4 regions of the Streptomyces umbrinus genome follow, and region 1 is predicted to be linked to each of the others. Evidence: riboswitches for the same ligand, from Rfam matches in the RefSeq annotation. Region 1 holds a riboswitch; each other region holds the start of a gene.
What was found. Region 1 has a riboswitch for cobalamin ahead of QF035_RS18855 (ribonucleoside-diphosphate reductase subunit alpha). Riboswitches for the same ligand answer to the same signal wherever they lie in the genome.

Region 1 (5,895 bases):
CGGAGAGGGTCTCGCGCTTGAAGAGGTTGGAGACCTGCGGCTCGATGCACTCGTAGACGCCCGCGATGGACGCGATCGTCGCGGTGGGCGCGATCGCGAGCAGCAGCGAGTTGCGCATGCCGACCGAGGTGATCCGCTCCCGCAGCGCCGCCCAGCGCTCCGGCCAGTTCAGCTCCACGTCGTAGTGGTCGGGGTGCAGCACGCCCTGCGCGGTACGGGTCTTCTCCCAGGCGGGCAGCGGGCCGTTGCGCTCGGCGAGATCGGCAGACGCCTCGTACGCGGCGAGCATGACGCGCTCGGCGATACGGGTGGAGAGTGCCTTGGCCTCGGCGGAGTCGAAGGGCAGCCGCAGCTTGAAGAAGACGTCCTGCAGACCCATCGCTCCCAGGCCCACCGGCCGCCACTTGGCGTTGGAGCGGCCCGCCTGCTCGGTCGGATAGAAGTTGATGTCGACGACCCGGTCGAGGAAGGTGACGGCCGTACGGACGGTCGCGTCCAGCCGCTCCCAGTCGATGACGTCGGTGGCCCCGGGGTCCGTGTCCACGAACGCGCCGAGGTTGACCGATCCGAGGTTGCAGACCGCCGTCTCGCCGTCGTCCGTGACCTCCAGGATCTCCGTGCAGAGGTTGGAGGAGTGGACCGTGTGGCCCGGCAGCGCGGTCTGGTTGGCCGTGCGGTTGGCGGCGTCCTTGAAGGTCATCCAGCCGTTGCCGGTCTGCGCGAGGGTGCGCATCATGCGGCCGTACAGATCGCGGGCCGGGATCGTCTTCTTGGCGAGGCCCCGGTCCTCCGCCTTGCGGTAGGCGGCGTCGAACTCCTCGCCCCACAGGTCGACCAGCTCAGGCACGTCGGCCGGCGAGAACAGCGACCACACGCGGTCCTCGTTCACCCGCCGCATGAACTCGTCCGGGATCCAGTGCGCGAGGTTCAGGTTGTGCGTACGCCGGGCGTCCTCACCGGTGTTGTCGCGCAGCTCCAGGAACTCCTCGATGTCGGAGTGCCAGGTCTCCAGGTAGACCGCGGCCGCGCCCTTGCGCCGGCCGCCCTGGTTCACGGCGGCGACCGAGGCGTCGAGCGTCTTGAGGAACGGGACGATGCCGTTCGAGTGCCCGTTCGTCCCGCGGATCAGGGAACCGCGCGAGCGCACACGGGAGTACGCGATGCCGATGCCGCCCGCGTGCTTCGAGAGACGGGCCACCTGGTGGTAGCGGTCGTAGATGGAGTCCAGCTCGTCCAGCGGGGAGTCGAGGAGGTAGCAGGACGACATCTGAGGGTGCCGCGTACCGGAGTTGAAGAGCGTGGGGGAGGACGGCAGGTAGTCGAGGCGGCTCATCAGCCGGTACAGGGCGGCCACTTCGTCGACGGACCTGGCCGAGTCGTCCTCGGCCAGCCCGCTCGCCACGCGCAGCATGAAGTGCTGGGGCGTCTCGATGACGGACCGCGTGATCGGGTGCCGCAGCAGATACCGGCTGTGCAGCGTGCGCAGGCCGAAGTAGCCGAAGCGGTCGTCGCCCTCGAGGTCGATCAGCGCGTCCAGACGGGCCGCGTGGGTCCGTACGAACTCGGCGGTGCGGTCGGCGATCAGGCCCTCGCGGTGGCCGACCGCGACGGACTCGGAGAAGGACCTGACCCCCTGCGAGGCGGCCTCCTCGGCGATGCCGATCGTCAGCAGGCGGGCGGCCAGCTTCGAGTACACGGGGTCCTCGGAGATCAGGCCCGCGGCCGCCTCAGTGGCCAGCTCGCGCAGCTCCGCGGTGATCCCGTCGGCCCCCACGGAGGACCGGCCGCGCAGCGCGGCGGCGGCGACCCTGCCGGGATCGGCGTCGGGAAGGTCGGCGGTGAGGTCGGTCAGGGTCCGCAGCAACACGGTTCCCGGTCCGTCGGCCTCGGCCCTGTCCTGCTGGTACTGGGGCGCTTTCGCTGAGACCGGATCGGCTGGCGCGATGGTCACGTGGGGCTCTCCCTCGCTCGGCACGGGGCCTGCGGGGAGGGGGGTTCGGGGCACACGGGGGTACACGCTCTGCGCAGCGGTACGCCGCGTCCACCGGCCCACTCCGCGAGGCCCGGACGTCATGGCACCCGGGCCGGGTGGCCTGGGCACGCTGTCGGCAGGTCCTCGGACTGACCAGGCGCACGGCTCTCCTCCGGGGACAGACATGCACAAGTACACCGTTGCGGGACAGTTCCGGATTCGCACCGGATTCCCCTGCGGCGACAGCGAGCATGAGCATACATCTTGTGCCGGGCTCGGGAAGCACCCCCACATGTTGTGTCGTGTCGGCTTCGGAGGGTGTCAGAGTGTCAACTCGTAGGTGAGCAGCATGATGTCGTCGAGGTCCGGGATCGGGTTCCAGTCGCGGTCGGGGGCGCGGGTGAAGCCGAGGCGTCCGTAGATGCGATGGGCGCTGTGCATGGTGCGCTGGGTGGACAGCACGACGCGTACGCAGCCGTCCGTGGCCCGGGCGCGGTCGACGCAGGCGCGTACGAGGGCCTCGCCCGCCCCGTGCCCGCGGGCCTCCTTGGCGACCGCCAGCATCCGTATCTCGGCCTCACCCTCGCGCGCGATGTCGGCCATCGGCCCGCCGGACGGGACGAAGGTCACGCCGCCGACGACCCGCTCGCCCGCTCCTGCCCCCACGACGGCCACCAGCACGTCGGCGGCCGCGGCCCGCTTCGCGACGTCCCGCAGCTCGCCCAGATACTCGTCGCTCTCCCCGAAGTCGAGGAGCCCGTCCCCGAGATAGGCCTGCGCGGTTATCTCTCCCACAGCCTCGTACTCCTCGGGCCTCGCCCGCCTGATCAGGATGTCCATGCTCGGCAGTGTGCCCGAGGGGTACGGCGCGGGGCTGCCGAGTTTTTCCCGCACCGGTTGCCCGGGGGCGTCGCGCCGGTGCCAGGGACGTCCGAGGGGGCGGGCTCAGGCCATGGCCGGCCACTGCGGCAGGGTCGTGACGAAGTCCTTCGTGAAGTCGCGCGGGCCCGGGCCGAGGGCCACGCGGCCCGTGTGGCGGGTGCGGGCGGTCAGGGCGGGCGACTCGGTGTAGTAGTTCCGCTCGGCGGCCGAGGGGACGAACACGGTCTGGCCGCGGGTGAGTTCGCTGGAGCACTCGACCACGACGGCTCCCTCCGCGAGCGTCACGAACGACTCGTCCGCGCACACGCCCACGGCGAGCGGGTCGTGCAACGGGCAGGAGTCGCCTCCGCCGTGGCGGCGGTAGGAGTCGGTGTAGACCCGCAGCAGCCGGGCCGCGAGCGCCGCACCCGCTCCCGCCGCCTCCAGCGCGGCGAGGTCGGCGGGGCCGAAGAGCCAGCGGTGCGAGGCGTCCAGATCGACCATGGTGAACGGGATGCCGGAGGAGAGCACCACCTCGGCGGCGTCCGGGTCCGCCCACATGTTGAACTCGGCGACCGGGGTGATGTTGCCCGGCACCTGCGCGTTGCCGCCCATGAACACGAACTTCTTCACGCGCCGGGCGAAGACCGGGTCCTCCAGGAGCGCGATGGCCACGTTGGTGAGCGGGCCGGTGGCGCAGACGGTCAACTCGCCCTCGTGCTCCCGGGAGAGGCGCAGCAGCGCCTGTGCGGAGGACTCCGTCAGGTGCGCGGCGGTCGAGTCGGGCAGCATTTCGTGGCCGAGGCCCGCGGGGCCGTGGAAGTGGGCGGCGGCCGCGTACGGGAGGCGGGTGAGGGGGCGGGCCGCTCCGCGGTGGACCGGGACGTCGGTGTCGATGCGGAGGGCTCTCGCCAGGGCGCGGGCGTTGCGGTAGGTCTGCTCGGCGGGGAGGTTGCCGCCCACCGAGGTGTAGGCCCTGAGGTCCCACCTGCCTGTGCCGAGCAGGTACTGGAGGGCCACGGCGTCGTCTATGCCGGGATCACTGTCGAGGACGATCGGTGAGCGAACGGTCACACTGGCCAGCGTAACCGCGAACTTTCGCGTGACCAGGGGCAGTTGGCGTGTGCGGCTGCGTTGTGGCTGGTCGCGCGGTTCCCCGCGCCCCTTCTAGGGGCGCGGGGAACCGCGCAGCGGGGGTTCGGGGGCGGAGCCCCCGAGTCAGTGGCTGGCCCCCGCCGTCGCCGGCGGCAGCTCGACCTGGACGCCCTTGTCGCCCGCGTCCGCCGTGTAGTCCTCGGGGGACGTCTCGTCGATGCCGTCGGGGGCCTTGAAGGCCCTGAGGGCGAAGGTCAGGACGACCGTGACGACCACGTTCAGGACGAACGCCGTCAGACCGATGTACCCGATCTCCCCGATCCCGGGAATCTCCTTCGCGGAACCACCGAAGTGCTTCTGCGTCGGCGAGGCGACACCGTACGCGGCGATCGTCCCGTACAGCATGCCGACCGCCCAGCCCGCGAGCAGCGCCCACCGGTGGAACCACCGGGTGAACAGCCCACCGACCAGCGCCGGGAACGTCTGCAGGATCCAGATCCCGCCCAACAGCTGGAAGTTGATGGCCACCGTCTTGTCCATGGTGAGGACGAAGACCAGCGCACCCACCTTCACGAGCAGCGAGACCAGCTTGGAGACCTTGGTCTCCTGGGCCGGCGTCGCGTCGGGCCGGATGAAGTCCTTGTAGATGTTGCGGGTGAAGAGGTTCGCCGCAGCGATGGACATGATCGCCGCGGGCACCAGCGCACCGATACCGATCGCCGCGAAGGCCACCCCCGCGAACCACGCCGGGAACATGTCCTCGAAGAGCTGCGGGATCGCCAACTGCCCGTTGCTGACCTTGACTCCGGCCGCGATCGCCATGAACCCGAGCAGCGCGAGCAGGCCCAGCATCAGCGAGTACAGCGGCAGGATCGTGGTGTTGCGCCGGATCACCTCACGGCTGCGCGACGACAGCGTGGCCGTGATCGAGTGCGGGTACATGAAGAGTGCCAGGGCGGAGCCCAACGCCAGCGTGGCGTACGTCCATTGGCCCGCCTCGCCCGGTGCCAGCGCACCGCGCGGCGCGCCCGTCGCCGGGTTGGTCTGGCTGTACGCCTCGCCCGCCTTGGCGAAGATCTCGTCGAAGCCGCCCAGCTTGATCGGGATGTAGATGATCGCCACCGCGATGACGATGTAGATCAGCGTGTCCTTCACGAACGCGATCAGGGCGGGCGCGCGCAGACCGGACGAGTACGTGTACGCGGCCAGCACGCCGAAGGCGATGAGCAGCGGCAGGTCCTTGACGAACCAGTTGGTGTCCTCGCCGCCGCCGACGCCCATCACGTCCAGGACGGCCTGGATGCCGACCAGTTGGAGCGCGATGTACGGCATCGTCGCGAGGATGCCCGTCACCGCGACGGCCAGCGACAGGCCCTTCGAGCCGAAGCGTCCGCGCACGAAGTCCGACGTCGTCACGTACCCGTGCTTGTGCGAGACCGACCACAGGCGGGGCAGGAACGTGAAGATCAGCGGATAGACGAGGATCGTGTACGGCACGGCGAAGAAGCCGGCCGCGCCCGCCGCGTAGATCGCCGCCGGGACCGCCACGAACGTATACGCCGTGTAGAGGTCGCCGCCGAGCAGGAACCAGGTGACCCAGGTGCCGAACGACCGTCCGCCCAGGCCCCATTCGTCGAGACTGTCGGTCTCGGCCCGGCGCCAGCGCGCGGCCAGGAAGCCCATGACCGTGACGGCCACGAAGAAGAAGATGAAGACGGCGAGTGCCACGCCGTTCACGCCGTCGTTCATGCGGACGCGCCCTCCTTCTGGGACTTGCGGGCGCGCTGGTCACGGTTCCAGAGCTTGTACGCGACCATCGTGAGCGCGGTCGAGATGAACACCCAGAGCATCTGGTACCAGTAGAAGAACGGGATGCCGATGAAGGCCGGGTCGACCTTCGCGTACGAGCCCACCCAGAGCATCGCCACGAACGGCGCGATCAGACAGACGGCGATCACCGCACGGAC
Region 2 (5,895 bases), 6.6 Mb from region 1:
TTCTGCTCGTCGGTACCGAACTGCATGATCGTCGGCCCGACCGTGTTGAGCGCCATCAGCGGCAGCGGTACACCGGCCTGGGCGGCCTCGTCGAAGAAGATGAACTGTTCCATCGGGGACAGACCGCGCCCGCCGTACTCCTTCGGCCAGCCCACGCCGAGCCAGCCGTCGGAACCGAGCCGGCGGATGGTCTCGCGGTAGAAGCGCTTCTGCGCCGCCGGGTCGCCGTAGCGGGCGTACACGTCGTCGGGGACCAACTCGGCGAAGTAGGCGCGCAGTTCGGTGCGCAACCGCTGCTGCTCCGGCGTGTATTCGAGATGCACGGCGCCTCCTGGCTCCCACTGGCCCGCTCGTTCGGCCACCCGGACCTGACGGCGCACACCGTAGAACGTGTTCCAGAAATTGGGAATGCCGGTGACGTACGCACCTGACGGACGGACTCATGCGCACTCATACGAAGGGGCCCCGGGAATGTGCTCCAGGGGCCCTTCGGTGTGTGAGCGCTCAGCGTCTGAACGGGTCAGTGCGCGACGGGAGTTGCCCGTCCTTCGGCCGCCTTGTCGTCCTCGGCCCGGGCCGGCTTGGGAGCCAGCACGCGCTCCGCGAGCAGCCCGAAGACCAGGCCGTACGCGGTCCACAGGGTCACCTGGATGGCCAGGGTCGCCAGTCGGTACTGCCACAGCAGGGTCGCCGGGAAGCCTTCCGGCGCCTCGTTGAAGGACGGCAGGAACGCGTACGCCAGGCCGACGGCCAGGACGAAGAACCCGCCTGCGGCGAGCGTGGCGTTCCAGTTGCCCAGGCGCGGTGCGAGGCGTTTGCCGAGGATCACCGCGGCGACGGCCAGCAGCACGCTGAGCACGATCATCAGGAGGAACAGCGCGGTGCGCTGGTTGAGGGTGTCGGGGTCGCCGACGGCGGGCGGGTTCGCCGGGTACTTGAGGAACGGCACCAGGTAGACCGCGACCAGACCGGCGCCCGCCAGCAGCAGCGCGCTCGCGCGCGGCCCGAAGCGGCCGATTCTGCCGAGCGCGAAGCAGTACGCGAGAGCGGCGATGCCGCCGAACGCGACCCCGTAGACGAGGACGCCGGTGGACAGACCGCCGGTGGACTGCATGGCACGGGTCACGAGTTCCTCGCCGCCGTGTTCGTGGGCGTGGGCCTCCTCGAACGCGATGGCCTCGTCCACGCGGGGTTCCCCCAGGAAGTAGGCGACGACCAGGGCGAGCACGCCCGCGGCAAGACCCGCGAGCATGCCGCGCACCAGGAGATTTCTGACGGTGACGGAGTTCATTGGGTTGTCCTGTCGGTTCTTTGTCGCCGTCAGTGGCAGGGGAAGCCGAGCAGGTGGCGGGCGTCGTGCACCCACTCGTGCACGCCTTCGCCGGAGACCAGGGAGGTGGCGCCCTGTTCGGCGCCGACGAAGTAGAGCAGCACCAGCATCAGGATGCCGAGGAAGACCGCCCAGGGGGCGATCGCGCCGATCGGCAGCTTTGCGGGTACGTCGGGGGTGGTTACGGTCGGCTGAGCGACGGCGGACTGCGCCATGGCAGGACCTCCTGGGGGAACTCGCGTCCCATCTCGGTGGTGCACAGGACGACGGCCACGGGTCTGACTTGCTCGACCTCCGCCTCCCCTGGCGGGGGGCGGTTGTGCGGGGCTTACAGTGGCGCGACCGTGCCGGATTCTCACCGGCTTCCGTCGTACCGTCGTCAATATCGACGAGAAGGTACCGCGAAGCAGAGGCGCGGCCAAGGGCGCACGGAATGCCGGGGGCGCGCCGGTGCCCTGGTCACGCCCCCAATTCCCGGTACGGACAGGGGTGTTGAGCACGTGTGGAACGCGAGGGCGGGCCGATGACCAGCCGAGTGATGTTGATCTCACCAGCGATGAGCGCGGCGTTGCGGGAGGCACGTTTCGACGACGGATGCCCCCTGGACCCGGCCGGGCTGCGGCTCGCCGAGGCCGCCGCGGGCTCGCTGCCGGCCGCCGACCAGGTCCTGGTCTCGCCCACCGTTCGCTGCCGGGAGACGGCGGCGGCCCTCGGGCTCGACACCCTCGCCGTCACCGAGCCGCCGGAGCTGTCCGGCCTGGACGTGGGCCGCTGGCGCGGGGCCACGCTCGCCGAGGTGAGCGCCGACGAGCCGGAGGCCGTGGGGCGCTGGCTGACGGACCCGTCGTCCGCCCCGCACGGCGGCGAGTCGGTGGCCGGGATGTGCGAGCGCGTCGCGAAGTGGCTGGAGACGGCGGCGGATCCGAGTTCCGGGGCTTCAAGATCTGGCTCAGCCGAGGGTTCAGGAGCAGGCTCCGTGCGGATCATCGCCGTCGTCGAGCCGGAGATCGTACGCGCCGGGGTGGTGCGGACGCTCGGGGCCCCGGACTCGGCGTTCTGGCGTGTCGACGTGCCGCCGTTGGTCGTGACGGAGTTCAGCGGGCGGGCCGGGCGCTGGAATGTACGAGTCGGGAGAGCCCTCGGAGAGTGAGGCCCCGACGGGCGCCCGCCTGAACAGCTCTCCGGGACCCGGCACCTCGGAGCGGGTGGCGTTCCACGGAGCCTCACCTCAGCAGGGCGAGGAACTCCGTGCAGGCGCGTGCGCAGTCGCGGCAGGCCTCGGCGCCCTTCTCGGCACCGCGGCTCCGGTCGAAGACATCGGCGGTCTCCAGGCAGACGGCACGACACCACTCCACCTGGGCGCGCATCCCGGCCTCGGCCTGCGTGGTCTGCTCAGCCAGGGCGCGGCAGGTCGCGTCGCAGACCTCCGCGCAGAGGATGCCCTTGCGCCTCAACTCCTGCTGGTCGTCGGGGCCGTCGAGTTCGGCGAGGCTCGCGCGCAGGGCGCAGATCCGTGCGCACTCGGTACAGGCCTGCGCACAGGCGAACCGGTCCTCGAGGAAACGAACGAGTTCCTGTTGCTCTGTTAGTGACACGCCGTTCGGGTAGCCGGGCATCGCCAGGCCAAACCCGCCTGCGCACCGGACCGCGGAGCCAGAAGTGGCTGAGCGTGTCGAAGTTATTGACGTGGTCACGGCCGCACTCTACGTTCTGACCGGTTTACCGAACTGCGTTCGGTATATCGATCCGTCGTGGCGGGTGCGCACACCCCGGCAACCAACCCGGTGTGTGCGACCACTCACCCGCGACAACCTTCGGATCGGCAGACAAGGAGGCCTCGTGCGCATCGCGGGCAGGCTCACCGGGACAGTGTTGAGTGCCGTGTTGGCGACGATGGTGCTACCGACCCCGGCAGCCGCGGCGTCGACCGTCGTCGTGGCCGTCAACGGGAACGACTCGGCCGCCGGAACTCTCGACCAACCGCTGCGGACCGTCCAGAAAGCCGTCGACAGGGCGAAGGCGGGCGACACCATCCTTGTACGGGGCGGTACTTACGCCCTGACCGACAACATCACGATCACCACCTCGGGCACGGCGACGCAACCGATCTCCCTCGGCTCCTACCAGGGCGAGCGCGTCGTCATCGACGGCGAACAGCTCCCGGCCAGCCACACACCGGTCGGCGGCAGCATCCCTCGTGCCGAGCGCGGGGCCGTCCACCAGGAGGCCTCCTACTGGAGGGTCTCCGGTCTGGAGATCGTCAACGGGCCGTACGGCTTCTACTGCGACGGCTGCAACAACAACGTGTTCTCCCGCCTCTCCACCCACGACAACTACGAATCCGGCTTCCAGCTCCAGGGCGCCTCCGCGGGCAACCAGATCCTGAACCTGGACAGTTACGGCAACCGCGACCCGCGCAAGAACGGCGAGAGCGCGGACGGGCTGGCCATCAAGGAGGGCAGCGGGAGCGGAAACGTCGTGCGGGGCGCGCGGCTGTGGAACAACGTCGACGACGGTTACGACGCCTGGAAGTTCGCCTCGCCGATCGTCGTCGAGAACACGATCGCGTACGGCAACGGCTTCAACCGGTGGAGCTTCCCGGACTTCGCGGGCGACGGCAACGGCTTCAAGCTGGGCGGCGGGAGCCCGGCACCGGCGGTGGCCCACACCCTGCGCAACTCGCTCGCGTACCGGAACGCGGCGCACGGAGTCACCGACAACGGCAATCCGGGCGCGCTCGCCCTCAGCCGCACCACCACGTTCCGCAACACGGGCACGGGCTTCGACGCCGACGGCTCGGGCGGAAAGGCGGTCCTCACGGCCAACCTGTCCGTCGCGGACGCGCGGCCCGCGGCACTCGGCTCCGGCACCACGTCCACGGGCAACTCATGGGATCTGGGCGGGACTTGGAACGACTCGTCGGTCGTGAGCACGAACACGGGCGCCATCACAGGACCGCGTTCGACCGACGGCTCCCTGCCGCCTGCCCGGGACCTGCTCGTCCCGAAGAACGGCGCGGCCGTCGGAGCCCGCTTCTGAACCACCCCGTGGGCCCCGGGACGGACGACCCCGGGGCCCACGGGACTGGCACAACCAGCAGCACCAGAGCAGTCCCAGCGAGGAGAGCCGCACATGATCACGCCAGAAAACCCCTACAGACCCGTCACCTCCGCCGACGCGACCGGCGCTTCGGGCCCCTTCGCGCCCTCCCGCCGGAGCCTGTTGCGGGCGATGGCCGCGCTGCCGGTCTCGGCGCTCGTCGTGGGCGGACTACCCGGCCTGCTCGGCACGGCCTCCGCAGCGGCGCCGCCCCGCGGATCGGCCACCCGCTACACCATCGTGCCGTTCCTCAACAGCAACGACGGCACGGTGAACGTCTACCAGTCGGACGACGCGACGGACTTCCGGCTCCTCAAGGCGTCCGCGTACACGCCGCCCGCGGGCCGCATCCGCGACGCCAGCGTCTTCAAGCACACCGACGGCTACTACTACATCACCTACACCACGCACACCTGGCAGGACACCAGCACCACCATCGGCTTCGCCCGCAGCTCGGACCGCAGCAACTGGACCTTCCTGTACGACTACACCGTGCCGATCGCGAACCTGTCGCGCGCCTGGGCACCGGAGTGGTTCGTCGACAGCGACGGCAGCGTGAACATCATCGTGTCCTGCTCGGTGACCAGCAACGAGTGGATCTTCACCCCGTATCTGCTCAAGGCCACCAACTCCGCGCTCACCGCCTGGACTTCACCGGTGGCGCTGTCCGGCATCGGCGCCAACCACATCGACACGTTCATCGTGAAGATCGGCTCGACGTACCACGCCTTCACGAAGAACGAGACGTCCAAGTACATCGAGTACGCCACCAGCACCGCGCTCGCCGGCCCGTACACGATCAGCAGGACGGGGAACTGGGCGGGCTGGGGCGGCACTCGGGAGGGCTCCGCGCTGATACAGCTCGACAACGGAGCATGGCGGATCTTCTTCGACGGATACGGCGACGGCAGCTACTACTACAGCGACAGCTACGACACCTTCGCCACCTGGAGCGCGCCGAAGGCACTGCCGTCCATCTCGGGGACGGCACGCCACTTCACAGTGCTGAAGGAGACGGTGTCCGGCGGCGTGACCCTGCCGACGGGCGTGACCCGCTACCTCCAGTCGGGCAACTTCACCACCCGCTACTGGCAGGAGCAGTCCGCCCTGCTCAACCTCCCCGTGCTGACCAGTTCCAGCACGACCGCGGAGAAACAGGCGTCCACCTTCACGATCGTGGCGGGCCTCGCCGACGCGAACGGCTACTCGTTCCGCAACGCGGCCGGCAACTACCTGCGGCACTGGGACTTCCGGGGCCGCTTCGACGCGAACGACGGCTCGTCGACGTTCGCCAGGGACGCCACCTTCATCGCCCGCACCGGCACCTCCGTACGCCTGGAGTCGTACAACTACCCCGGCTACTACCTGCGCCACTACAACTACCAACTCCGCGTCGACCCGTCGAACGGCACGGACCTGTTCCGCCAGGACAGTTCGTTCGTGGCGGTGACGCCCTTCTGAATCCG
Region 3 (5,895 bases), 3.8 Mb from region 1:
CCGCGAAGATCAGCTGCGCGTACGCCGCCGGGCCGCTCTTCGCCGCCCAGGTGCCGGAGTTCTTCTCCAGCCAGGCCAGCGGCTTCCCGGTGTCGGCCGTGCGGCCGGCGGCGGCGAGCGCGACGACCGTGTCGGCGGTGTTGCCGTAGTCGGGCTGGTCCTCGGCACCGGGGAGGGACGACTTCAGGTAGCCGTTCTTGGCGACCGCGCCCGCGAGGTACAGGGCGCCGTTGGCCGCCGCGTCCTCGATCGTGAAGGAGTCGCCGCCCGCGCACTGGGACGCCTTCGGGGACGCCTTGTCGGGGCCGTCCTCTTCGGGATCGGCGTCCAGGCCCTCGCCGAGCGCGCCGAGCACCCCCGCCGCCGTGGCGTCCGCGTTCGCCGCGAGCTTGCCCTTCTTGTCCGGCTGGAAGGCGAAGGCGCCGCCGCCGGTCTCGTCGCAGGGGACGGAGAGGCCGAGCAGGGCGTCGTACGGCGTCCGGTCGTCCTTCGAGGGCACGTCCTTCGGGTCGGTGTCCCCGGCGTCCAGGGCCCCGATCACGACGGACGTGGAGTTGGTGTCGCTGGGCGTGCCGGGGAAGTAGCCCCAGCCGCCGTCCTTGTTCTGCACGGACTTCAGCCACTTCACGGCCGCGCCCGTCACGGCGTCGCTCGCGTCGAGGGCTTCCAGGGCCTGCAACGCGGCGGCCGTGCTGTTCGTGTCGACCTTGGTCTTGGCGTCGCACTTCGCGCTCGGGTCGGGGCGGTACGCCGCGAAGGCCCCGCTCTCGCACTGCTGGCCGACGAGCCAGTCGACGGACTTCTTCGCGGGCTCGACCCCCACGCTGTCCTGGGCGAGCAGTGCGAGCGACTGCCGCCAGACACCGTCGTAGGTGGGGTCGGTGCTGCCGTACAGGGCGGAGGGGAACGCCTGGGACGGGGTCGCGCCGGGCGACTCGTCGGCGAGGGCGGCCGGCGCGAACGCCGTACCGATCACGGCGGTGGCGGCCAGTACCGCTGCGCTGCGGCGGACAAACATGATCGGCGGGTGCCTCTCCCGGTCAGGGAGCCGGGCAGCCTGGAATCCAAGGCGGCTCGGCTCCGTATGCCTCGACGGTGCCGGTCACCGGCGGTTCCGGTGACGCGAGCCGGTCACGTCCGTACGGGGCAATCCGGCTCGCCGCCCCTGATCGACTGATCGACTGGTGGGCCGATCGACCGGGCGGCACACGGTTGCGGGTCAGCGCCGGATTTGCACCGGCTTCCCCCCGTACGACTGTGATGACGACCCGCTCACTGTACCGGCCCGTAGCAAGACCCTGAGGGCCGCCTGTGGGGGCGCCTGTGAGGCCGGGCGGCTCCGGGTAACTTCTGCCCATGGGGATACCTGCGGGGGCCGGCCGCCTGCTCGGCTCGGGGCGCACGGCGGATGTCTACGCGCTCGGCGATGGCGGTGATCACGACGGCCTCGGCGATCACGGTGGTCCCGGGGGCGGGGCGTGGGTGCTGCGCCGGTACCGGGACGGCTACGGGGACGCGCAGGCCGAGGCGGCCGTCATGGAGTACGTACGGGGTCACGGCTATCCCGTGCCGCGCGTGCGGGCGGCGGACGCGCGCACCGACCTCGTGATGGAGCGGCTGTACGGGCCGACCGTGGTCGAGGCGGTGGCCGCCGGTGAACTCACCGCGGGGGAGGCCGGATCGGTGCTCGCCCGGCTCCTGCGCGACCTGCACGTGATCCCGGCCCGCCGCTCCACCGACCCCGCCGTACGCGTCCTGCACCTGGACCTGCACCCCGAGAACGTTCTCCTCGCCCCGGCCGGCCCCATGGTGATCGACTGGGCCAACACCGACGAGGGGCCGCCCGGCCGCGACTGGAGCATGTCCGCCGTGATCGTGGCCCAGGTGGCCGTCGACGACGATCCCCGGGCGCCCCTGGCCGAGGAGATGCTCTCCGCCCTGCTGGCCGGCTGCCCCGACCCGGCGCTCCTGACGGGCCCGGACGGTGGTCTCGGCTGGGCGACGGGCCAGCGGGCCGCCAACCCGACGATGAGCCCCCACGAGGTCGAACTCCTCGGCGAGGCCGGGGAGTTGATCCGCAGGCTGCTGGACTAGCTCCGCGCCGGGACTGACCGCCTTGAGCCGCCGGACATGCCCTGGCGTCCGGGAGGCAGGTTCAAACGGCCACGTACGTCACCGGATCACTCCCCGGTACCGCCTCCGCGTGGCCCAGTTTCACCAGTCGGCGCAGGTGGGCCTCCGCCTCCGAGACGGCGATGTTCCTCGATCCGTAGGGGATGTCGTCCCACGGGCGGTTCCACTCCATGCGGACGGCGAGCTGCCAGGAGGTGAGCGGGGTGGAGAGGAGTGAGCGGAGGTCCGTGAGGCGGGACTCGTGGTGGTCCAGCAACTCCCTTACGCGGGACGGGGCGTCGGTGAACGCGTGCAGGTGGGCCGGGAGGACCTCGGCCGGTTCGAGGCGGCCGATCCGTTCCAGGGAGTCGAGGTAGTCGCCGAGCGGGTCGGCGACGGTCTCGTCGTCCGGATCCTCGTACAGGCCGATGTGCGGAGTGATTCTCGGCAGGAGATGGTCCCCCGAGAACAGGCGTCCGTGGCCCGGGAGTTGGGCCGGATGGGCCTCCTCCAGATGGAGGCAGACATGGCCGGGGGTGTGGCCCGGGGTCCAGATCGCGCGGAGTCGGCGGCCGGCGAGGTCGAGGAGCTCGCCGGGGACGATCTCGCGGTCGGGGAGCGCGGGGGAGGCGCCGGGGAACATCCGGGAGCGGGCGGTGCGCATCGGCGCCACGTGCTCCTCGGGCGCGCCCGAGGCGGTCAGCTTGTCCGCCATGTACGTGAACCAGCGCCCGGGCTTCGTCCCGCGCGTCCGCCGTACGATCGAGATGTCGGCGGCGTGCATCGCGATCCAGGCGCCGGACGCCTCCCGCACCTTGCCCGACAGGCCGTGGTGGTCCGGGTGGTGATGGGTGATCACCACTCCGTGGATCTCCGCGGCCGAAGTTCCGCAGGCTGTCAGTCCCTCGGCGAGCGCGTCCCAGGACGCCGGGTCGTCCCAGCCCGTGTCGATCAGCACCGGCCCGCGGTCGGTGTCCACGACATACACGAGCGTCGTTCCGAGTGGATTGTCCGGGATGGGAACCTCGACGGACCGTACGCCGCCGCCGTGATCGGTCACCTGTGCCATGGGTTCCCCTGTCGCCGACTCCCGGCCACTATAACTAGAACCAGTTCCAATGGGAGCCCAAGTCACTCACCGGGTCGGGGCGATGGATCACGGGAGTGGTGAAGTGGTGTGAGGTCCGTGGACTCCTCCAACCGGAACTGGTATCAGTTCCAGTGTTGTTGTTTCTGATGAACCGTCAGAAAACGTCCCGCGGAGAGGCAGTCGGCCATGACCGAGCTCGTGGAACACGGACAGCTGTTCATCGGCGGGGAGCTGGCCGCTCCCCTGGGCCAGGACGTGATCGAGGTGGTCTCCCCGCACACCGAGGAGGTCATCGGCCGGGTGCCGCACGCCTCGCGGGCGGACGTCGACCGGGCCGTCGCGGTCGCGCGGACCGCGTTCGACGAGGGTCCCTGGCCGCGGATGTCCCTCGACGAGCGCATCGAGGTCGTCAACCGGATCAAGGACGGGATCGCCGTACGGCATGAGGAGATCGCCCGTGTCATCTCCTCCGAGAACGGCTCCCCGTACTCCTGGAGCGTCCTCGCGCAGGCCCTCGGCGCGATGATGGTGTGGGACGCGGCGATCACGGTCGCGCGGGACTTCACGTACGAGGAGACGCGCGACGGAGTGCTCGGGAAGATCCTCGTGCGGCGCGAGCCGGTCGGGGTGGTCGCGGCCGTCGCGCCCTGGAACGTCCCGCAGTTCGTGGCGGCGGCCAAGCTCGCGCCCGCGCTGCTGACCGGCTGCACGGTCGTGCTCAAGCCCTCGCCCGAGTCGCCGCTCGACGCGTACATACTCGGCGAGATCGCGAAGGAGGCCGGGCTGCCGGAGGGTGTGCTCTCGATCCTGCCTGCGGACCGCGAGGTGAGCGAGTATCTCGTCGGGCATCCCGGGGTCGACAAGGTCTCCTTCACGGGTTCGGTCGCCGCGGGCAGGCGCGTCATGGAGGTCGCCTCGCGCAATCTCACGCGCGTGACACTGGAGTTGGGCGGGAAGTCGGCGGCGGTGGTCCTGTCGGACGCGGACATCGAGACCTCCGTGCCGGGCATCGTCTCGGCGGCCTGGATGAACAACGGCCAGGCGTGCGTCGCCCAGACCCGCATCCTGCTGCCGCGTTCGCGCTACGACGAGTTCGCGGAGGCGTTCGCCGCGGCGGCGGGCGCGCTGGTGGTCGGCGACCCGCTGGACCCGGCGACCCAGGTGGGCCCGCTGGTCGCGCAACGACAGCAGCAGCGCAACCTCGACTACATCCGCATCGGCCAGGAGGAGGGCGCCAAGATCCTCACGGGCGGCGGGCGTCCGCCCGGTCTCGACCGCGGCTGGTACGTCGAGCCGACGCTCTTCGGTGACGTCGACAACTCCATGCGGATCGCTCGCGAGGAGATCTTCGGGCCGGTGATCTGCCTTCTCCCGTACGGCGACGAGGCCGAGGCGGTCAAGATCGCCAACGACTCCGACTACGGGCTGAGCGGCAGCGTCTGGACGGCCGACGTGGCCCGTGGCATCGACGTGGCCCGCCAGGTCCGTACCGGCACGTACTCCGTCAACACCTTCAGCCTCGACATGCTCGGCCCGTTCGGCGGCTACAAGAACTCCGGCCTGGGACGCGAGTTCGGTCCCGAGGGCTACAGCGAGTTCCTGGAGCACAAGATGATCCACCTGCCCGCCGGATGGGAGGCCTGACCGATGGGCGACCGCTGGCACGTCGAGGTCGACCGCTCCCTCTGCATCGGCTCGGCCCAGTGCACCCACCTCGCCCCCACCGCCTTCCACCTCGACTCCGCCATGCAGTCCCACCCGGCGGAGCCGGAGTCCGACGCCAACGAGAAGGTCCTGGAGGCGGCGGAGGGGTGTCCGGTGGAGGCGATCATGATCACCCTCCTCGGCTCGGGCGAGGCGGTGTTTCCTCCGGAGGAGTGAGGGCCGAGGGCGGCGGCTGCGGGCCCTACCGCCAGGAGGCGATGGTGCGGGCTACGTCCCGGAGGTCGGCTTCCTGTGCTCGGATGGCTCCGGCCAGCAGGTGAACGTCGTCGGGTTTGGGGTCGACCGGCTGCTCGGAGGCGTTCATGTAGAGCGCGGTGCAGGCCCAGCCGATGACGGCGTTGAAGTCGGCGAAGGGCCGTAGGAGCAGAGCGGTGTGGAACAACGTGGCGGCACGCGCCGCCGGCTCTTCGTAGTAGAGCTGGCCGTGTGGCTGCTCGAAGAGGTGGCGGTCCGCCATGGCGTCCAAGGCGCCCCAGTCGGCGACGGGGGTGTTGACGGGCGAGACGCGCGTCTGGACCTCCAGGATCCACCCCGCGTCGACGCGGATGACAGGGCTCAACGCATGCCCTCCGGCATGTCCTTGAACACGTCCATGGCCCACGCGACGGTCTCGTCGACGCCCTGCAGGAACGCCGTCCGCTGTGCGTCCGCGAGGATTATGTCGTGCGCGTGGGAACGCATCGACTTGCCGAGCGAGGCCGCGTGCGCCTTGGCGAAAGCGAGCTCTTCCTCGGTGAATTCCACTGTGATCATCGGCATGCCGAAAATGGTAGCAGCGGTGAAATCGATGGCAGTAGCGTCGGTCAATCGTCCGTTGACGTCAGGTCGATCAACCTGCACACCGTCTCGATGTCGATCTTGACCTGGGCGATGGAGGCGCGGCCCGAGAGCCAGGTGATGAGGGCCGAGTGCCAGGTGTGTTCGATGACGCGGACCGCGGAGAGCTGGGCGGGGGTGGGGTCGTCGAG
Region 4 (5,895 bases), 4.6 Mb from region 1:
GCGCGCGGCGCGGGCATCATCCGCGGGGCGTACCACTTCGCCCTGCCGCACAAGTCCTCGGGGACGACGCAGGCCGCGTACTTCTTGCGCAACGGCGGCGGCTGGCGCGCGGACGGCTGGACGCTGCCGCCCGCGCTGGACATCGAATACAACCCGTACGGCAAGAAGAAGTGCTACGGCCTGAGCAAGAGCAGGATGGTCAGCTGGATCAAGGCCTTCAGCAACGAGGTGAAGCGGCAGACCGGCCGTCGGCCGGTGATCTACACCAACTACAACTGGTGGAAGATGTGCACGGGCAACAGCGCCGCGTTCGCCGCGAACCATCCGCTGTGGCTGGCCCGGTACAGCTCGACGGCGGGGTCGCTGCCGTCCGGCTGGAACTTCTGGACCTTCTGGCAGTACGACAACGGCGGCAGCCTGCCGGGTGACCAGAATCTCTTCAACGGATCCCTGAATCAGCTCAGGGCGTTCGCGAGGGGACAGCAGGGGTAGCGGACCCCGGAATTCCGCCTCTGTTCGAGACCTCTCGCCGCCACTCCGACACAAGTGGAGTGATGGCACCTCTATCGCGCCACCCCGCTGCCCCCCTCAGTTCATCTTCCGTTCATCCAGGTTGCCTACGGTCCCTGTGCTACTGACGTCCAAGAGAAGCCTGGGTAAATGGAACACATCACGCTCCTCCTCGGAATCGTGATCGTTACCGCTCTCGTGTTCGATTTCACGAACGGTTTCCACGACACAGCCAACGCGATGGCGACGACCATCTCGACCGGTGCCCTGAAGCCCAAGACGGCGGTGGCCATGTCCGCCGTACTGAACCTCGTCGGTGCGTTCCTCTCCGTGGAGGTCGCCAGGACGATCTCCGGCGGCCTCATCAACGAAGAGGGCATCCGCACCGAAGTGATCTTCGCGGCGCTCGTCGGCGCCATTCTGTGGAACCTGCTGACCTGGCTCCTGGGTCTGCCCTCCAGTTCCTCCCACGCACTGTTCGGCGGCCTGATCGGCGCCGCGGTCATGTCGGCCGGCTGGTCGTCGGTGAACGGTTCGACCGTCGTCACCAAGGTCCTGCTCCCCGCGATCGCCGCGCCGCTGGTGGCCGGGCTCGCCGCGATGCTCGCCACCCGGCTGACGTACCGGATCAGCAGCAAGGCCGGTGAGCAGGCGACCTCCAAGGGCTACCGCGCCGGTCAGATCACCTCCGCGGGCCTGGTCTCGCTGGCCCACGGCACGAACGACGCGCAGAAGACCATGGGCATCATCACGCTCGCCCTGGTCACCGGCGGTGTGATCGCGCCCGGGTCGAACCCTCCCCTGTGGGTCATCGTCTCGGCCGGTATCGCCATCGCGCTCGGCACCTACCTGGGCGGCTGGCGCATCATCCGCACCATGGGCAAGGGCCTCACCGACCTCGCGCCGCCGCAGGGCTTCGCCGCCCAGACCAGCGCCGCGACGGTCATCCTGGCCTCCTCGCACCTCGGCTTCTCGCTCTCCACCACCCAGTCCTGCTCCGGCGCCGTGATGGGTTCGGGCCTCGGCCGCAAGGGCGGCGTCGTCCGCTGGTCGACCGCGACCCGCATGTTCGTCGCCTGGGGCCTCACGCTTCCCGCCGCCGGTCTGGTCGGCGCGGGCGCCGAGTTCCTCACCAAGCAGGGCACCTGGGGCATCGTCCTCACCGGCGCGCTGCTGATCGCGGGCTCGGCGGTCATCTGGACGCTCTCCCGCCGCCAGCCCGTCACCGTCGACAACGTGAACGACGTCAACGGCGAGCCCGCCGGCGTCGTGACCACCGCCATCGCCGCCGTCACCCCGCCGCCGGCGGGCACGGTCGCCGCGGCCGACGAACTCAAGACCACCATCCCGGGCCCGGACGCCACCGAGCCCGCCCGCCCGGCCACGGTGTAAGGAACCCACAGCATGAAGATCGACTGGGCAGCCCTCGGCTCCGTCTTCGGAGTCAGCCTCATCGTCACCGTCGCCCTCGTGGGCCTCTTCACCCTCGGCATCGTCGGCCTCTCCAAGCGCGAGTCCGCCTCCGCCCAGGGCGACACCGCGACCCTCGCGGTCACGGGCGCGTACGCCTGCTTCGCCGCGTGCGCGGCAGCGGTGGTGTACGGGATCTATCTGATCGTCGCCTGACGCGTCCGGCACCTCCCGTCCCGCACGACTCCGCCCCGCCGACCCTCCGGTCGGCGGGGCGGAGTCGTGTCCGTGTGTGGGCCTCAGCACACTCTCCCGTCGCAGGTCAACGGCAAGTTGACGGGTGTTCGTGGGCGTGGTGGACTGCCGGAGCCATGTACGGCGGCAGGAGAGGAAGCCGGTGTGAATCCGGCGCGGTCCCGCCACTGTTACCGGGGAATCGATACCCCGGGAGCCAGGAACTCTCGCCGTCGGTCTCGTCGAACCAGGGCGTGGACACCCTGAGTGAGGACAAATCGCCATGCGCGGCTGCCCAAGTGCCTTTCGAGCGACGGTTGTGCCCGACCTGACGGTCGGCTGAACCGATGCGTGCCGATCGCGTCTTCGCGTACGGCGCCGCCGCCGGCCTTCTCGGTGACCTGCTGCTCGGCGATCCCCGCCGGGGGCATCCGGTCGCCGCGTTCGGGCGGGCCGCGGGTGCCGTGGAGCGGGTGCTGTGGCGGGACCACCGGGGGTGGGGCGCGCTGCACACCGCCGTGTGTGCCGGCGGTGCCACCGGGCTCGCCGCGCTCGCCGGCCGTTCCGTGCGTGGCTCGCGTGCCGCGTCCGTCGCCTTGACCGCCGCCGCCACCTGGTCCGTCGTCGGCGGGACTTCACTCGGGCGGGAGGCCCGGGCCATCGGCGGGGCGCTCGCCGCCGGGGACATCGAGGTGGCCCGGGAACGGCTGCCCCACCTGTGCGGGCGGGATCCGCAGGCACTGGACGCCGACGGGATCGCCAGGGCCGTCGTCGAGTCCGTCGCCGAGAACACCTCCGACGCCGTCGTGGGCGCCCTCGTGTGGGGTGCCGCGGCCGGTGTGCCGGGGCTCGTCGGGTTCCGTGCCGTGAACACGCTCGACGCCATGGTCGGGCACAGGTCCGCCAAGTACCGGCGGTACGGCTGGGCTTCCGCACGGCTCGACGACGTCGCGGGGTGGCCGGGAGCGCGGCTCACCGCCGTCCTCGCGACCGCCGCGGGCAGCGATCCGCGAGGGGCCGTACGCGCCTGGCGTGCCGACGCCGTCAAGCACCCGAGCCCCAACGCCGGGCCCGTCGAGGCCTCGTTCGCTGGGGCGCTCGGCGTGCGGCTGGGCGGGACGCTCTCGTACGCCGGGAGGGTCGAGCACCGGCCCGTACTGAATGGTGGTGGGCGGGCCGTGGAGGTCGGGGACATCGAGCGGGCCGTACGGCTCTCGCGGCGCGTGGGCTGGCTCGCGCTCGGCGTGAGTGTCGCCGGGCGGCTCCTCGTCAACGGCCTTCGCACGAAGGGGCGTACGTCATGAGCGGGGGAACGGGCGGGGGCACAGGCGGCGGGCTGCTCGTCGCCGGTACCACCTCCGACGCGGGCAAGAGCGTCGTGACCGCCGGGATCTGCCGGTGGCTGGTGCGGCGCGGTGTCAAGGTCGCGCCCTTCAAGGCGCAGAACATGTCGCTCAATTCGTTCGTCACCCGCGAGGGCGCCGAGATCGGGCGGGCGCAGGCCATGCAGGCGCAGGCCGCGCGCGTGGAGCCCACCGCGCTCATGAATCCCGTGCTGCTCAAGCCCGGCAGCGACCGCAGCAGCCAGGTCGTCCTCATGGGCAAGCCCGTCGGGGAGATGAGCGCCCGCGGCTATCACGGCGGGCGGCAGGAACAGCTCCTCGGGACCGTCCTGGAGTGCCTCGCCGAGTTGCGGGGCACGTATGACGCGGTGATCTGTGAGGGGGCGGGCAGCCCCGCCGAGATCAATCTGCGGCGGACGGACATCGTGAACATGGGCATCGCGCGCAACGCGCGGCTGCCCGTGCTCGTCGTCGGCGACATCGACCGCGGGGGTGTCTTCGCCTCCTTCTTCGGGACCGTGGCGCTGCTCTCGCCCGAGGACCAGGCGTTCGTCGCCGGGTTCCTCGTCAACAAGTTCCGCGGGGACGTGTCCCTGCTGGAGCCCGGCCTCGACATGCTCGAGAACCTCACCGGACGTCGTACGTACGGGGTCCTGCCCTTCCAGCACGGTCTCGGCATCGACGAGGAGGACGGGATGGCGGTCTCGCTGAGGGGCTCGGTCCGGGAGTCGGCGGTCTCCTCCCCCGTCGGCGAGGGCATCCTGCGGGTGGCCGTCTGCGCGATACCGCTGATGTCCAACTTCACGGACGTGGACGCGCTGGCCGCCGAACCGGGTGTCGTCGTGCGGTTCGTGGACCGGGCGGAGGAGCTCGTCGACGCGGACCTGGTCGTCGTGCCCGGCACCCGGGGCACGGTCAGGGCCCTGGAGTGGCTGCGGGAGCGCGGCCTCGCGGACGCCCTCGCCAGAAGGGCCGCGGAGGGGCGTCCCGTGCTCGGTATCTGCGGCGGCTTCCAGATCCTCGGCGAGCACATCGAGGACGAGGTCGAGTCGCGCGCCGGCCAGGTGGACGGGCTCGGACTCCTTCCCGTGCGGGTGCGGTTCGCGCGGGAGAAGACCCTGACCCGGCCCGTCGGCGAGGCGCTCGGCGAACCCGTCGAGGGGTACGAGATCCACCACGGGGTCGCCCGGATCACGGGCGGGGAACCCTTCCTGGACGGCTGCCGGGTCGGCGAGGTCTGGGGCACCCACTGGCACGGCTCGCTGGAGTCGGACGGCTTCCGCCGGGCCTTCCTTCGCGAGGTGGCGGCCGCCGCGGGGCGCCGCTTCGTACCGGCCGCCGACACGTCGTTCGGGTCGCTGCGCGAGGAGCAGCTGGACCGGCTCGGCGATCTGATCGAGGAACACGCGGACACGGACGCGCTGTGGCGGCTCATCGAGTCCGGCGCGCCGACAGGACTGCCCTTCATTCCACCGGGAGCACCCGCATGAGCACAGTGTTGTTGTTGTCGACCGCCGACACGGATCTGCTGGCGGCGCGTGCCGCCGGCGCCGCGTACCGGATCGGCAATCCCACCCGCGTGGATGTCGCGGAGGAGCTTCCCGCGCTGGTCCGGGGCGCGGACGTCGCCGTCGTACGGCTGCTCGGCGGCAAGCGTGCCTGGGAGGACGGGCTCGCCGCTCTGAAGGCGTCCGGCATCCCGACCGTGCTGCTCGGCGGGGAGTCCGTCCCCGACGCGGAGCTGATGGCCGAGTCGTCCGTGCCCGCCGGGGTCGTCGCGGAGGCGCTGCGCTATCTGGTCGAGGGCGGCCCGGAGAACCTGACCGAGCTGGCCCGCTTCCTGTCCGACACCGTGCTGCTGACGGGCGAGGGCTTCGAAGAACCGCGGAAGATGCCCGAGTTCGGGGTCCACGGCGAGCGCGCGTACGTCGAGGGCCGTCCGACCGTGGGCGTGCTCTTCTACCGGGCCCACCAACTGAGCGGCAACACCGCCTTCGTGGACACCCTGTGCGACGCGATCGAGGCCCGGGGCGCCAACGCCCTTGCCGTGTACTGCGGTTCGCTGCGCGACGCCGACGCGGGCCTGTACGAGATCCTCGGCAAGGCAGACGCGCTGGTCGCGACGGTCCTCGCCGCCGGTGGCACGCACGCCTCGCAGGCGTCCGCGGGCGGTGACGAGGAGGCCTGGGACATCGGCGCGCTCGCCGACCTCAACGTCCCTGTCCTGCAAGGGCTCTGCCTGACCTCGTCGCGGGCGGCCTGGGCGGGGTCCGACGCCGCCCTCTCCCCCATGGACGCGGCGATGCAGGTCGCGATCCCGGAGTTCGACGGGCGCCTCATCACGGTCCCGTTCTCGTTCAAGGAGCAGGGTCCCGACGACGTTCCGGTGTACGTCGCC

Region 2: linked by a shared signal. The riboswitch ahead of QF035_RS48635 (CbtB domain-containing protein) and the one ahead of QF035_RS18855 (ribonucleoside-diphosphate reductase subunit alpha) in region 1 are both predicted to bind cobalamin.
Region 3: linked by a shared signal. The riboswitch ahead of QF035_RS36040 (prenyltransferase/squalene oxidase repeat-containing protein) and the one ahead of QF035_RS18855 (ribonucleoside-diphosphate reductase subunit alpha) in region 1 are both predicted to bind cobalamin.
Region 4: linked by a shared signal. The riboswitch ahead of QF035_RS39470 (cobalamin biosynthesis protein) and the one ahead of QF035_RS18855 (ribonucleoside-diphosphate reductase subunit alpha) in region 1 are both predicted to bind cobalamin.

What each region holds. Positions count from the first base shown of each region.
Region 1 is NZ_JAUSZI010000002.1:4,319,747-4,325,641, reverse strand. It holds gene QF035_RS18855 (ribonucleoside-diphosphate reductase subunit alpha) at 1-1,951, opposite strand, end outside; cobalamin riboswitch at 2,091-2,231, opposite strand; gene QF035_RS18850 (GNAT family N-acetyltransferase) at 2,294-2,812, opposite strand; gene QF035_RS18845 (nucleoside hydrolase) at 2,918-3,907, opposite strand; gene mctP (monocarboxylate uptake permease MctP) at 4,052-5,677, opposite strand; gene QF035_RS18835 (DUF3311 domain-containing protein) at 5,674-5,895, opposite strand, start outside.
Region 2 is NZ_JAUSZI010000002.1:10,953,362-10,959,256, reverse strand. It holds gene QF035_RS48645 (acyl-CoA dehydrogenase family protein) at 1-323, opposite strand, end outside; gene QF035_RS48640 (CbtA family protein) at 521-1,291, opposite strand; gene QF035_RS48635 (CbtB domain-containing protein) at 1,321-1,545, opposite strand; cobalamin riboswitch at 1,583-1,742, opposite strand; gene QF035_RS48630 (histidine phosphatase family protein) at 1,854-2,480, shown strand; gene QF035_RS48625 (ferredoxin) at 2,554-2,946, opposite strand; gene QF035_RS48620 (right-handed parallel beta-helix repeat-containing protein) at 3,224-4,369, shown strand; gene QF035_RS48615 (glycoside hydrolase family 43 protein) at 4,562-5,890, shown strand.
Region 3 is NZ_JAUSZI010000002.1:8,159,321-8,165,215, forward strand. It holds gene QF035_RS36040 (prenyltransferase/squalene oxidase repeat-containing protein) at 1-1,018, opposite strand, end outside; cobalamin riboswitch at 1,109-1,291, opposite strand; gene QF035_RS36045 (phosphotransferase) at 1,357-2,094, shown strand; gene QF035_RS36050 (MBL fold metallo-hydrolase) at 2,156-3,181, opposite strand; gene QF035_RS36055 (aldehyde dehydrogenase) at 3,389-4,846, shown strand; gene QF035_RS36060 (ferredoxin) at 4,850-5,083, shown strand; gene QF035_RS36065 (hypothetical protein) at 5,109-5,486, opposite strand; gene QF035_RS36070 (hypothetical protein) at 5,483-5,686, opposite strand; gene QF035_RS36075 (TetR family transcriptional regulator) at 5,731-5,895, opposite strand, start outside.
Region 4 is NZ_JAUSZI010000002.1:8,935,571-8,941,465, reverse strand. It holds gene QF035_RS39485 (lysozyme) at 1-492, shown strand, start outside; gene QF035_RS39480 (inorganic phosphate transporter) at 661-1,902, shown strand; gene QF035_RS39475 (hypothetical protein) at 1,915-2,136, shown strand; cobalamin riboswitch at 2,260-2,403, shown strand; gene QF035_RS39470 (cobalamin biosynthesis protein) at 2,502-3,458, shown strand; gene QF035_RS39465 (cobyric acid synthase) at 3,455-4,987, shown strand; gene cobN (cobaltochelatase subunit CobN) at 4,984-5,895, shown strand, end outside.